3 regions of the Streptomyces sp. NPDC032745 genome follow, and region 3 is predicted to be linked to each of the others. Evidence: riboswitches for the same ligand, from Rfam matches in the RefSeq annotation. Region 3 holds a riboswitch; each other region holds the start of a gene.
The links. Region 3 has a riboswitch for cobalamin ahead of ACZ5WG_RS24025 (CoA-acylating methylmalonate-semialdehyde dehydrogenase). Riboswitches for the same ligand answer to the same signal wherever they lie in the genome.
Positions count from the first base shown of each region.

Region 1: linked by a shared signal. The riboswitch ahead of cobN (cobaltochelatase subunit CobN) and the one ahead of ACZ5WG_RS24025 (CoA-acylating methylmalonate-semialdehyde dehydrogenase) in region 3 are both predicted to bind cobalamin.
Region 2: linked by a shared signal. The riboswitch ahead of metE (5-methyltetrahydropteroyltriglutamate--homocysteine S-methyltransferase) and the one ahead of ACZ5WG_RS24025 (CoA-acylating methylmalonate-semialdehyde dehydrogenase) in region 3 are both predicted to bind cobalamin.

Region 1 is NZ_JBVING010000019.1:47,085-50,351, reverse strand. It holds gene cobG (precorrin-3B synthase) at 1-880, opposite strand, end outside; cobalamin riboswitch at 1,074-1,212, shown strand; gene cobN (cobaltochelatase subunit CobN) at 1,246-3,267, shown strand, end outside.
Region 2 is NZ_JBVING010000023.1:57,318-60,584, forward strand. It holds gene metE (5-methyltetrahydropteroyltriglutamate--homocysteine S-methyltransferase) at 1-1,342, opposite strand, end outside; cobalamin riboswitch at 1,532-1,761, opposite strand; gene ACZ5WG_RS38210 (HAD family acid phosphatase) at 1,906-2,577, opposite strand; gene ACZ5WG_RS38215 (3-hydroxybutyrate dehydrogenase) at 2,693-3,267, opposite strand, start outside.
Region 3 is NZ_JBVING010000009.1:185,374-188,640, reverse strand. It holds gene ACZ5WG_RS24030 (acyl-CoA dehydrogenase family protein) at 1-184, opposite strand, end outside; gene ACZ5WG_RS24025 (CoA-acylating methylmalonate-semialdehyde dehydrogenase) at 181-1,680, opposite strand; cobalamin riboswitch at 1,875-2,059, opposite strand; gene ACZ5WG_RS24020 (cobalamin-binding protein) at 2,108-3,022, shown strand; gene ACZ5WG_RS24015 (short-chain fatty acyl-CoA regulator family protein) at 3,032-3,267, opposite strand, start outside.

The DNA.
Region 1 (3,267 bases), on a different contig from region 3:
GTCCGGTGACGGTCCCCGGCTCGGGCGCCCGCCCGTACGGGGACGCGGTGCCGGCCGCGGCCGGTGCGGGCAGCGCCCCGGCCTCGGCGGCGATGCCGACGGCCGCCAGCCGGTCCGTCAACCCGGCTGCGGCCAAGGCGTGTTCGGCGGGCAGTTCGGCGATCCGCCAGGCCCGGGTGCCGGCTGCGCGCGCCGCGTCCAGGAAATACAGGGCGGCGGTCAGCGCGGCCCGCGGCGCGTCGGCCGAGGCGACGAGCACCGCCCGTGCGGGGCGCTGCCCAGCGGGGTCGGATCCGGCGTCCGGGGCGTCGGCGGTGCGTTCGGCCGGTGTGTCGCCCAGCAGCACCAGTGCCCGGTCGGCGCCCCGTGCCAGCACGGTCACGTCCGCGGCCAGCGAGCGAGCGTCGCCGCGGCCGTCGTCGAGGGCGAACAGGAAGCGGCCGGACAGCCCGGCAGCGGGCGCACTCGCGCACAGCAGCCGGTCCAGCTCCGCGACCCAGGGCGCCACGTCGGGCAGTCCGCGCCGGTCGAGGCCGGTGAGCGGCGAGGCGACGATGTTGCGGACCCGCTCGTGGGTGGGCGCGGGCAGCAGGCCGGCGCGGACGAGCACGGCCTGCAGTTCGCCGCCGCAGCTCGCCCCGAGTCCGCGCAGCTGCGCATTGCCGCGGGAGGTGAGGTCGATGTGCCCGTCGCCGAGCCGGTCCGCGGCATCGGCCAGCAGTGCGGCCGCGTCCGCGTCGAGCATCCCGCCGGGTACCCGGACCCGGGCCAGGAACCCGTCGTCCGCAGCATGCAGCCGCAGCGCACCGGGACATGCGTCACCGCGGTCGCGTATGACGGGTTCGTCCCGCGATGCGGCGGAAGGGGGCTGGGGCGGCATGGCGGCGAGCATACCCACGATTCCCCCGCCCCGACCTGTGGCCGTCACCACCCGCCCCCTCGGCGCAGTGATGCCGCGCGGGCGGGCTCGGCGCTCCGCGGAGCGGGGGCGCGCGGCGGGTCGCCGGCGGGGGCGGGTCCGCCGGTCGGGCGCCCGGGCGCGGGCCACCCCCACTCCCGGTCGGGGAGATCGCCACCTAAGATGACCAGCGGCGGAGCCACATGGCCCGCTGGGAGGAAGCCCGGTGCGAATCCGGCGCGGTCCCGCCACTGTGAACCCTGCAGAGCAATCCGCCGGGTGAGTCAGGAACTCCCGCTGTCCTCACTGCCCGGGGCGCGGAAACCCCGAGGAAGGCCTGCCGCCGCATGATCCTGCTGCTGTCGACGTCCGACACCGATCTGCTCAGCGCCCGCGCCGCGGACGGCCCCGTGCCGTACCGGTTCGCGAATCCCTCCCGCCTTCCCCTCGACGACCTGCCCGGGCTGCTCGACGGCGTCGACCTGGTCGTCGTACGCCTCCTCGGCGGTCTGCGCGCCTGGCAGGACGGCCTCGACCTGCTGCTGGCGCCGGACCAGACCCGCCCGGTGGTCGTCCTCACCGGCGAACAGGCCCCGGACGCCCAGCTGATGGAGGCCTCCACGGTCCCGATCGGCATCGCGGCCGAGGCACACGGCTACCTCGCCCACGGCGGCCCCGCCAACCTGGACCAGCTGGCCCGGTTCCTCTCCGACACCGTGCTGCTCACCGGCCACGGCTTCGAGCCGCCCGCCGCCGCACCGACCTGGGGCCCGCTGGAGCGCACACCGGGGACCACCGGGGGTCCGCGGATCGCCGTGCTGTACTACCGCGCCCACCAGATGAGCGGCAACACCGCCTTCGTGCACGCCCTGTGCGATGCGATCGAGGCCCAGGACGCCCAGGCGCTCCCCCTGTACGTGTCCTCCCTGCGCACCCCGGAGCCGGACCTGATCGCCGCGCTGGAGTCGGCGGACGCGGTCGTCACCACCGTCCTCGCGGCCGGCGGCACCAAGCCCGCCACCGCTTCGGCGGGCGGCGACGACGAGTCGTGGGACGCGGGCGCGCTGGCCGCGCTCGGCGTCCCGATCCTGCAGGCCCTGTGCCTGACCGGCTCGCGCAGCGCCTGGGAGGAGAACGACGAGGGCCTGTCCCCCCTCGACGCCGCGACGCAGGTCGCCGTGCCCGAGTTCGACGGCCGCCTGATCACCGTCCCGTTCTCCTTCAAGGAGCTCGACGAGGACGGCCTGCCCGCGTACGTGGCCGACCCCGAGCGCGCCGCCCGCGTCGCCGGCATCGCCGTCCGCCACGCCCGCCTGCGGCACATCGAGCGCCGCGACAAGAGGATCGCGCTCGTCCTCTCCGCGTACCCCACCAAGCACTCCCGCATCGGCAACGCGGTCGGCCTCGACACCCCGGCCAGCGCCGTGGAGCTGCTGCGCACCCTCATCGCGGGCGGCTACGACTTCGGCCCCGTCGAGGAGGTCCCGGGCCTGGTCTCCGGCGACGGCGACGAGCTGATCCGCGCCCTGATCGAGGCCGGCGGCCACGACCAGGACTGGCTGACCGAGGAGCAGCTGGCCCGCAACCCGGTCCGGATCCCGGCCGCCGACTACAAGCGGTGGTTCGCCGAGCTCCCCGCCGAGCTGCGCGAAAGCGTCGAGGAGCACTGGGGCGAGGCCCCGGGCAACATGTTCGTGGACCGCTCGGCCAACCCGGAGGGCGACATCGTCCTCGCGGCGCTGCGCCGCGGCAACCTGCTCATCCTGATCCAGCCGCCGCGCGGCTTCGGCGAGAACCCGATCGCGATCTACCACGACCCGGACCTGCCGCCCTCGCACCACTACCTGGCCGCGTACCGGTGGATCCAGGCCCGCGCCGAGGACGGCGGTTTCGGCGCCGACGCGATGATCCACCTCGGCAAGCACGGCAACCTGGAGTGGCTGCCGGGCAAGAACGCCGGCCTGTCGGCGGCCTGCGCACCCGACGCCGCGCTCGGCGACCTGCCTCTCATCTACCCCTTCCTGGTGAACGACCCGGGCGAGGGCACCCAGGCCAAGCGCCGCGTGCACGCCACCCTGGTCGACCACCTGGTGCCGCCGATGGCGCGCGCGGAGTCGTACGGCGACATCGCGCGCCTGGAGCAGCACCTGGACGAGTACGCGCAGATCTCCGCGATGGACCCGGCCAAGCTGCCGGCCATCCGCGCCCAGATCTGGACCCTGATCCAGGCCGCGAAGCTCCACCACGACCTGGGTCTGGAGGAGCGCCCGGACGACGAGGGCTTCGACGACTTCCTGCTGCACGTCGACGGCTGGCTGTGCGAGGTCAAGGACGCCCAGATCCGCGACGGCCTGCACGTCCTGGGCGGC
Region 2 (3,267 bases), on a different contig from region 3:
AGCCGATGGTCGTGGTCGGCAGCAGCGGCAGGCCCAGGAGGGCGCGCTGGGCGGCGGCGCGTTCGGCGTACGGCTGGGCACGTCGGGCATCGGCTTCGCCGATCGCCGCGGTACGGGCGCGTACCGCGGGGTCGCGGGTGAGCGGGGAGTTCGTACGGGAGGCCAGGTCGGCGCGGTTGGCGGCGAGTTCGGCCGTGATCGCGGCGGGTCCCTGGCCGAGACCGCGGGCGAGGGTGGCGATCTCGGCGGTCTTCTGCCGGGCGAAGGCCAGCCAGCGGCGGATCTGCAGGTCGATGTCACGCTCGACGCCGGCGTCCAGCGGGACGTGCAGCAGCGAGCAGGACGCCGCGACGTCGACCCGGCCGGCGAGGCCGAGCAGGGTGCCCAGGGTGGTCAGCGACTTCTGGAGGTCGTTGATCCAGATGTTGCGGCCGTCGACCACGCCGGCGACGAGGCGCTTGCCCGGCAGCCCGCCCACCGCGGCGAGGTCCGCCAGGTTCGCGGCTGCGGCTCCGGTGAAGTCGAGCGCGAGGCCTTCGACGGGGGCCTTGGCGAGGACGGGCAGGGCCTCGCCCAGCCGGTCGAAGTACGAGGCGACGAGCAGCTTCGGGCGCTGCGTCAGGGCGCCGAGCTCCCGGTAGGTGCGGGTGGCGACGTTCAGTTCGGCGGGGGTGCGGTCCTGGACCAGGGCGGGCTCGTCGAGCTGCACCCACTCGGCGCCGGCCGCGCGCAGCTCGGCCAGCACCTGGGCGTACACGGGCAGCAGCCGGTCCAGCAGGGTGAGCGGCACGAAGTCGTCCGCGACGCCGGGGGCGGGCTTGGCCAGCAGCAGGTAGGTGACCGGTCCCAGCAGGACGGGCCGGGCGCGGTGCCCGAGCGCAAGGGCCTCGCGCAGTTCCGCCACCTGCTTGGCGGGGTCGGCGGTGAAGACGGTGTCCGGCCCCAACTCCGGGACGAGGAAGTGGTAGTTGGTGTCGAACCACTTGGTCATCTCCAGCGGAGCCACGTCCTGCGTGCCGCGGGCCATCGCGAAGTACCCGTCCAGAGGGTCGGCCTCGACGGCGGCGCGGTGGCGGGCGGGGACGGCGCCGACCATGACACTGGTGTCCAGTACGTGGTCGTAGAACGAGAAGTCGCCGGTCGGGACCTCGTGGATACCGGCATCGGACAGCTGCCGCCAGGCGCTCCGGCGCAGTTCGCGGGCGGTTTCCCGGAGGGCGTCGGCGCCGACGCGGCCGTTCCAGTAGCCCTCGACGGCCTTCTTCAGTTCCCGGTTCGGCCCCTGGCGGGGATATCCGTACACGGTGGCCCGTACGGCCGTGGCAGCGGACTCGGTTGTCACGTGACTCTCCTTCGCGAGCATGCGTGTGCGCGTCTTGCGACGGATCCCGGGAACGGAACCGGGGCGAAGGGGTGACGAACCGGACGGACTGCCGTTGTCGCCGCGTACACCGAGGTACGCGCGGTCAGTATCCGCCTGCTGTGCACGCCGACCCGCCCACGAGGTCACCGGGATCACCGCACGCGAACGGTCGCGTGCGGGCAACGGGCAGGTCTTCGGACTCGCGGGCACGTCTCGTCGTACGGAACGCCGTACGAGACTCCTACTGGCCGTCGCTTCCCAGACCCGGCCGGGCCCAGTGCGTATGACGGCGGTCGTTCCCGCTCACCGCTGCGGGGCAGTCCCGGATTCCCACCGGGTTCCCTCTTGCGACGCATCCCGCCTGGCTGACGGGGCGAACCAGCTGCGGAGTCAGCCTAAGGGCAGCCGCAGGGCGGCGGACAGGTGTGATCACCATGCGGACATCCGAATGAGACGCCCCGCCGCTGCGATGCGCCGCTGCCGGCCGCCTCCGTACGCAGGCGGCCGGCAGCGGGGGCTGCGGCGGCGGGGCCGAAAGGCGACTAGGAGAGCTTGCCGTCGTAGTCCGGGAGCTTGAAGGTGCGCTCTGCGTGGCCGCCGACCAGATCGCTGTTGTTGTTGCCGATGTTGGCGATGATCGTGTAGCCGCGGGCCTCGATCTCGGCGCGCTTGGCCGTCTTGTAGGCGCTCACCTCGCCGAAGAGGTCGGGCAGGTCCCGGACGTAAAGGTCCGAGACGGGGTAGCCGACCGCCTTGAGGTTGTGCTCGGTGAGGGAGTGGATGATCCCCGGGCGGGCGGTGACGAAGATGATGGCGACACCGTGCTCGTCGGCGTACCGGGTCAGCTCTCGGACCTCGGAGATCGCCGGGGTCGGGAAGGTCCAGAACCAGTGGAAGTCCGTCTCCAGCGAGGAGTTGTCGATGTCGAGGACGATCGCGGGCTTCTCGCCGGCGGGGGACTGGGCGATGCGCTGCTCGACGTACGGGCGGGCCGTGGCCATGACGGCGGCGACGTCGCGCTTCCACTTGCCGTAATCGATTCCGCGGATGAGCGCGTTGCCGCCGGGCGCGGAGGCCGTCGCCGCGGCCGGGGCCGGGACGGGGGCCGGGGCGGCCTGGGCGGAGGCGGCGGGGGCCAGCATCAGGACGGCGGTGGCTGCGGCCGTGCCGGTGGCGGTTCCGAGCGTGCGGATGCGGGCGCGGGTGCTGCGCATGTGGGGGCGCTCCTCATGGGCTTCATTGGCTGAAATGACATGTACGGGGCCAGAATCCGCATGGTGCTCCTCCTTGTCTACTGACCGGTAGTTAATTTTTGGTGGACGTCCCGCTTCACGTCGCGGTCCAGCCTCCGTCGAGGGCGAGGGAGGTTCCGGTGAGGTAGCCGGAATGGGGCCCGCAGAGCCACAGCGCGGCCGCGGCGACCTCCTCGGGCTCGATCAGCCGCTTGAGCGCGGACCGGGTGAGCAGCACCTCGGACAGCACGTCGCCGGGGCCGATGCCGTGCGCGGCGGCCTGCTGCTCGATCTGGGCCTCGACCAGGGGTGTGCGCACGTAGCCGGGGCTGATGCAGTTGCTGGTCACGCCGTACGGGGCGCTCTCGAGCGCGGTGACCTTGTTGAGCCCCTCCAGGCCGTGCTTGGCGGCGACGTAGGCGGACTTGTAGGCGCTGGCGCGCAGCCCGTGGACGCTGGAGATGTTGACCACGCGGCCCCAGCCGGCCGCGTACATGTGCGGCAGCACGTGGCGTAGCAGCAGGAACGGCGCGGTGACCATCACCGCCTGGATCCGGGCGAAGCGCTCGGCCGGGAAGTCCGTGATGGGGGCGACGTGTTGCAGACCGGCGCTGTTGACCAGGATGTCCACGGCGGTGGGGAGCCCCTCGACCGCGGCCGGGTCGGTGAGGT
Region 3 (3,267 bases):
GCTCCTCACGGACGTACACGCCGGCAAGGCCGAGTGAGGCGGCCCTTTGGATGACGTCGACGGGGAAGTGCTTGTCCTGGTCCCAGGCCACGGCGTGCGGGGCGAGCTGCTCCTGGGCGAAGTCGAGGGTGACCTCGGCGAGCGCGAGCTGGTCCTCGGTGAGGGTGGTGGTCACGGCGCTCATCCCATCGTCGGGATGGTGAAGCTCGCGCCTTCCTTGGCCCCGGAGGGCCAGCGCGAGGTGACGGTCTTGGTACGGGTGTAGAAGCGGATCGAGTCGGGGCCGTGCTGGTTCAGGTCGCCGAAGCCGGACCGCTTCCAGCCGCCGAAGGTGTGGTACGCCACGGGTACGGGGATCGGCACGTTGACGCCGACCATGCCGGCGCCCACCCGGCGGGTGAAGTCGCGTGCCGTGTCGCCGTCCCGGGTGAAGATCGCGACGCCGTTGCCGTACGGATGCTCGGTGGGCAGGCGCAGGGCCTCCTCGTAGTCGGCGGCCCGTACGACGGACAGCACCGGGCCGAAGATCTCCTCGCGGTAGATCCGCATCTGCGGGGTCACGCGGTCGAAGAGGGTGGCTCCGGCGAAGAAGCCGCCCTCGTGTCCGGGGAGGGTGAACCCGCGTCCGTCGACGACGAGTTCGGCGCCCTCGGTGGCTCCGATGTCGACGTAGCGGTTCACCCGGTCGAGGGCGTCGCGGCTGACCAGCGGCCCGAAGTCGGCCTCGGGGTCGTCGGAGCGGCCCACGCGCAGGGTGGCGATCCGCTCCTTCAACTTGGCCACCAGCGCGTTCGCGGTCTCCTCCCCGACGGGGACGGCGACGGCGATGGCCATGCAGCGCTCGCCCGCGGAGCCGTAGCCGGCGCCGATGAGGGCCTCCACCGCCTGGTCGAGATCGGCGTCCGGCATCACGATCATGTGGTTCTTGGCGCCGCCGAAGCACTGGGCGCGCTTGCCGTGGGCGGCGGCGGTGGCGTAGATGTGCGCGGCGATCGGGGTGGATCCGACGAAGCCGAGGGCCTGTACGCGCGGGTCTTCGAGGAGGGTGTCGACGGCTTCCTTGCCCCCGTTGACCACATTGAGCACGCCCGGCGGCAGGCCGGCCTCGAGGAACAGCTCGGCGAGGCGCAGCGGAACCGACGGGTCACGCTCGGACGGCTTGAGGATGAAGGAATTGCCGCAGGCCAGGGCGGGTGCGGCCTGCCAGAGCGGAATCATCGCGGGGAAGTTGAACGGGGTGATGCCCGCGACCACGCCCAGCGGTGAGCGCAGCGAGTGCACGTCGATGCCGGTGCCGGCGTTGTCGGTGAACTCGCCCTTGAGGAGGTGCGGGATACCGGCGGCGAACTCGACCACCTCCAGTCCTCGCTGCAGATCACCGTGGGCGTCGGCGACGGTCTTGCCGTGCTCGGCCGACAACATCCGGGCCAGGTTCTCCCGCTCGCCCTCGACGAGCTGGAGGAAACGCAGCAGGACCCGAGCACGACGCTGGGGATTCCACTGGCCCCAATCGTCCTGCGCTTCTTCCGCGTTGGCGATCGCCGCCTCGGTGTCAGCCCGGCCGGCCAGCGGCACGCGCGCCTGGACGGTGCCGGTGTTCGGGTCGTACACGTCGGCGAAGAGCCCGGACGTGCCGGTGGTGTGCTTTCCGCCGATGAAATGGGTGAGTTCACGGACCATGGATGCCTGCTCTCGTCAGGTTGGATCCGGGGATGGCACGGCAGACCGGCGGACGACACCCCGGATGGGGGTGCACCGCTACGGAAAACCGTGAGAACTACGAGCGCACAGAAGGGGTGTGCGTGCGCTCCGCCGGATCACCAGGGTCGTGGGTACAAACCGGTGCCATGCGTGTCTGCTCCATCCTCGTGGACAACACGGAACAACCCGCGGCCGGTATCCTGACTCCCGGATCCCCGCGCGCCGCCCGCCTTCCCGACAGACCTCGTCAGTGGCGTGTGGATGGCAGCACACTCCCCGGTCACAGTGGCGGGACCGTGCCGGTTTTGCACCGGCTTCCCTGCACCGCGGACCTTGTGCCACGAACATATAGTTGGACGTCCTAGTAAGTCCAGACCCGCCACTCGAGTGCGCCTACAGTCGGAGCATGCGCATCGTCTCCCTGCTCCCGGCGGCCACCGACATCGTGGCGGACCTCGGACTCGCCGCCGACCTGGTCGGACGCACCCACGAATGCGACTGGCCGCCCGCCGCGGTGGCCTCCGTACCCGTCGTCACCCGCGCCGAATTCGACGCGGACGCACTCGGCAGCCGGGAGATCTCCCAGGCCGTCGGCGGGTCCGCACACTCCGGCTCCTCGCTCTACACCCTGGACACCGAAGCCCTCGCCGCGCTCGCACCGGAAGTCCTGCTCACCCAGGACCTCTGCAAGGTCTGCGCCGTCTCCTACCAGGGCGTCACCCGGGCGGTGCGCGTCATGGACGCCGGACCCCGGGTCCTGAGCCTGGAACCGAAGACCCTCGACGACGTGCTGGACTGCCTGGTCACCGTGGGCGACCTGCTCGGGGTACGTGAGCGGGCCGAGCGGCGCCGTGCCGAGCTGCGGGGCCGGCTCGCCGAGGTGCGGCGCCGTACGGAGGGCCGGCCGCGGCCCCGGGTGGTGGCCGTCGAGTGGCTCGACCCGCTGTGGCCCGCCGGACACTGGGTACCCGAACAGATCACCGCGGCGGGCGGTGAGCCGCTGCTGGCCGAGCCGGGTGAGCACACCAAGCCGATGACGTGGGAAGCGGTACGCGAGGCGCGCCCGGACGTGGTCCTCGTCCTGCCCTGCGGCTTCCCGCCCGAGCGGACCCTGACGGAGCTTGACCTGCTCACCTCGCTGCCCGGCTGGGACGAGCTGCCCGCCGTGCGGGCGGGGGAGGTGTGGGTCTTGGACGGGCCCGCGTACTTCAACCGGCCGGGCCCCCGCGTGGTCCGCGGCGCCGAGGTACTCGCCCACGTCCTCCACGGAGTGCGGGCGGGGGACCCGGTGACCGAGGCGGAGGCGCGCCGACTGGGCTGAGCCCGGTGATCACCCCCGGTCGTCGGCGACCGGGTAGGGGATGAAGGTGCTGCTGTTCTCGTCAACCGCGAGCGGGCGGCCGAGGGGTGGAACCGCGCGCTGGGGGCAGTCGAGGCGTTCGCAGAGGCGGCAGCCCATGCCGATGGGGGTGGCGGCCGCAGCGTTGTCGAGGTCGAGGCCGTCGGAGTAGACGAGACGGGGCGCGTGGCGGATCTCGCAGCCGAGGCCGATCGCAAAGGTCTTGC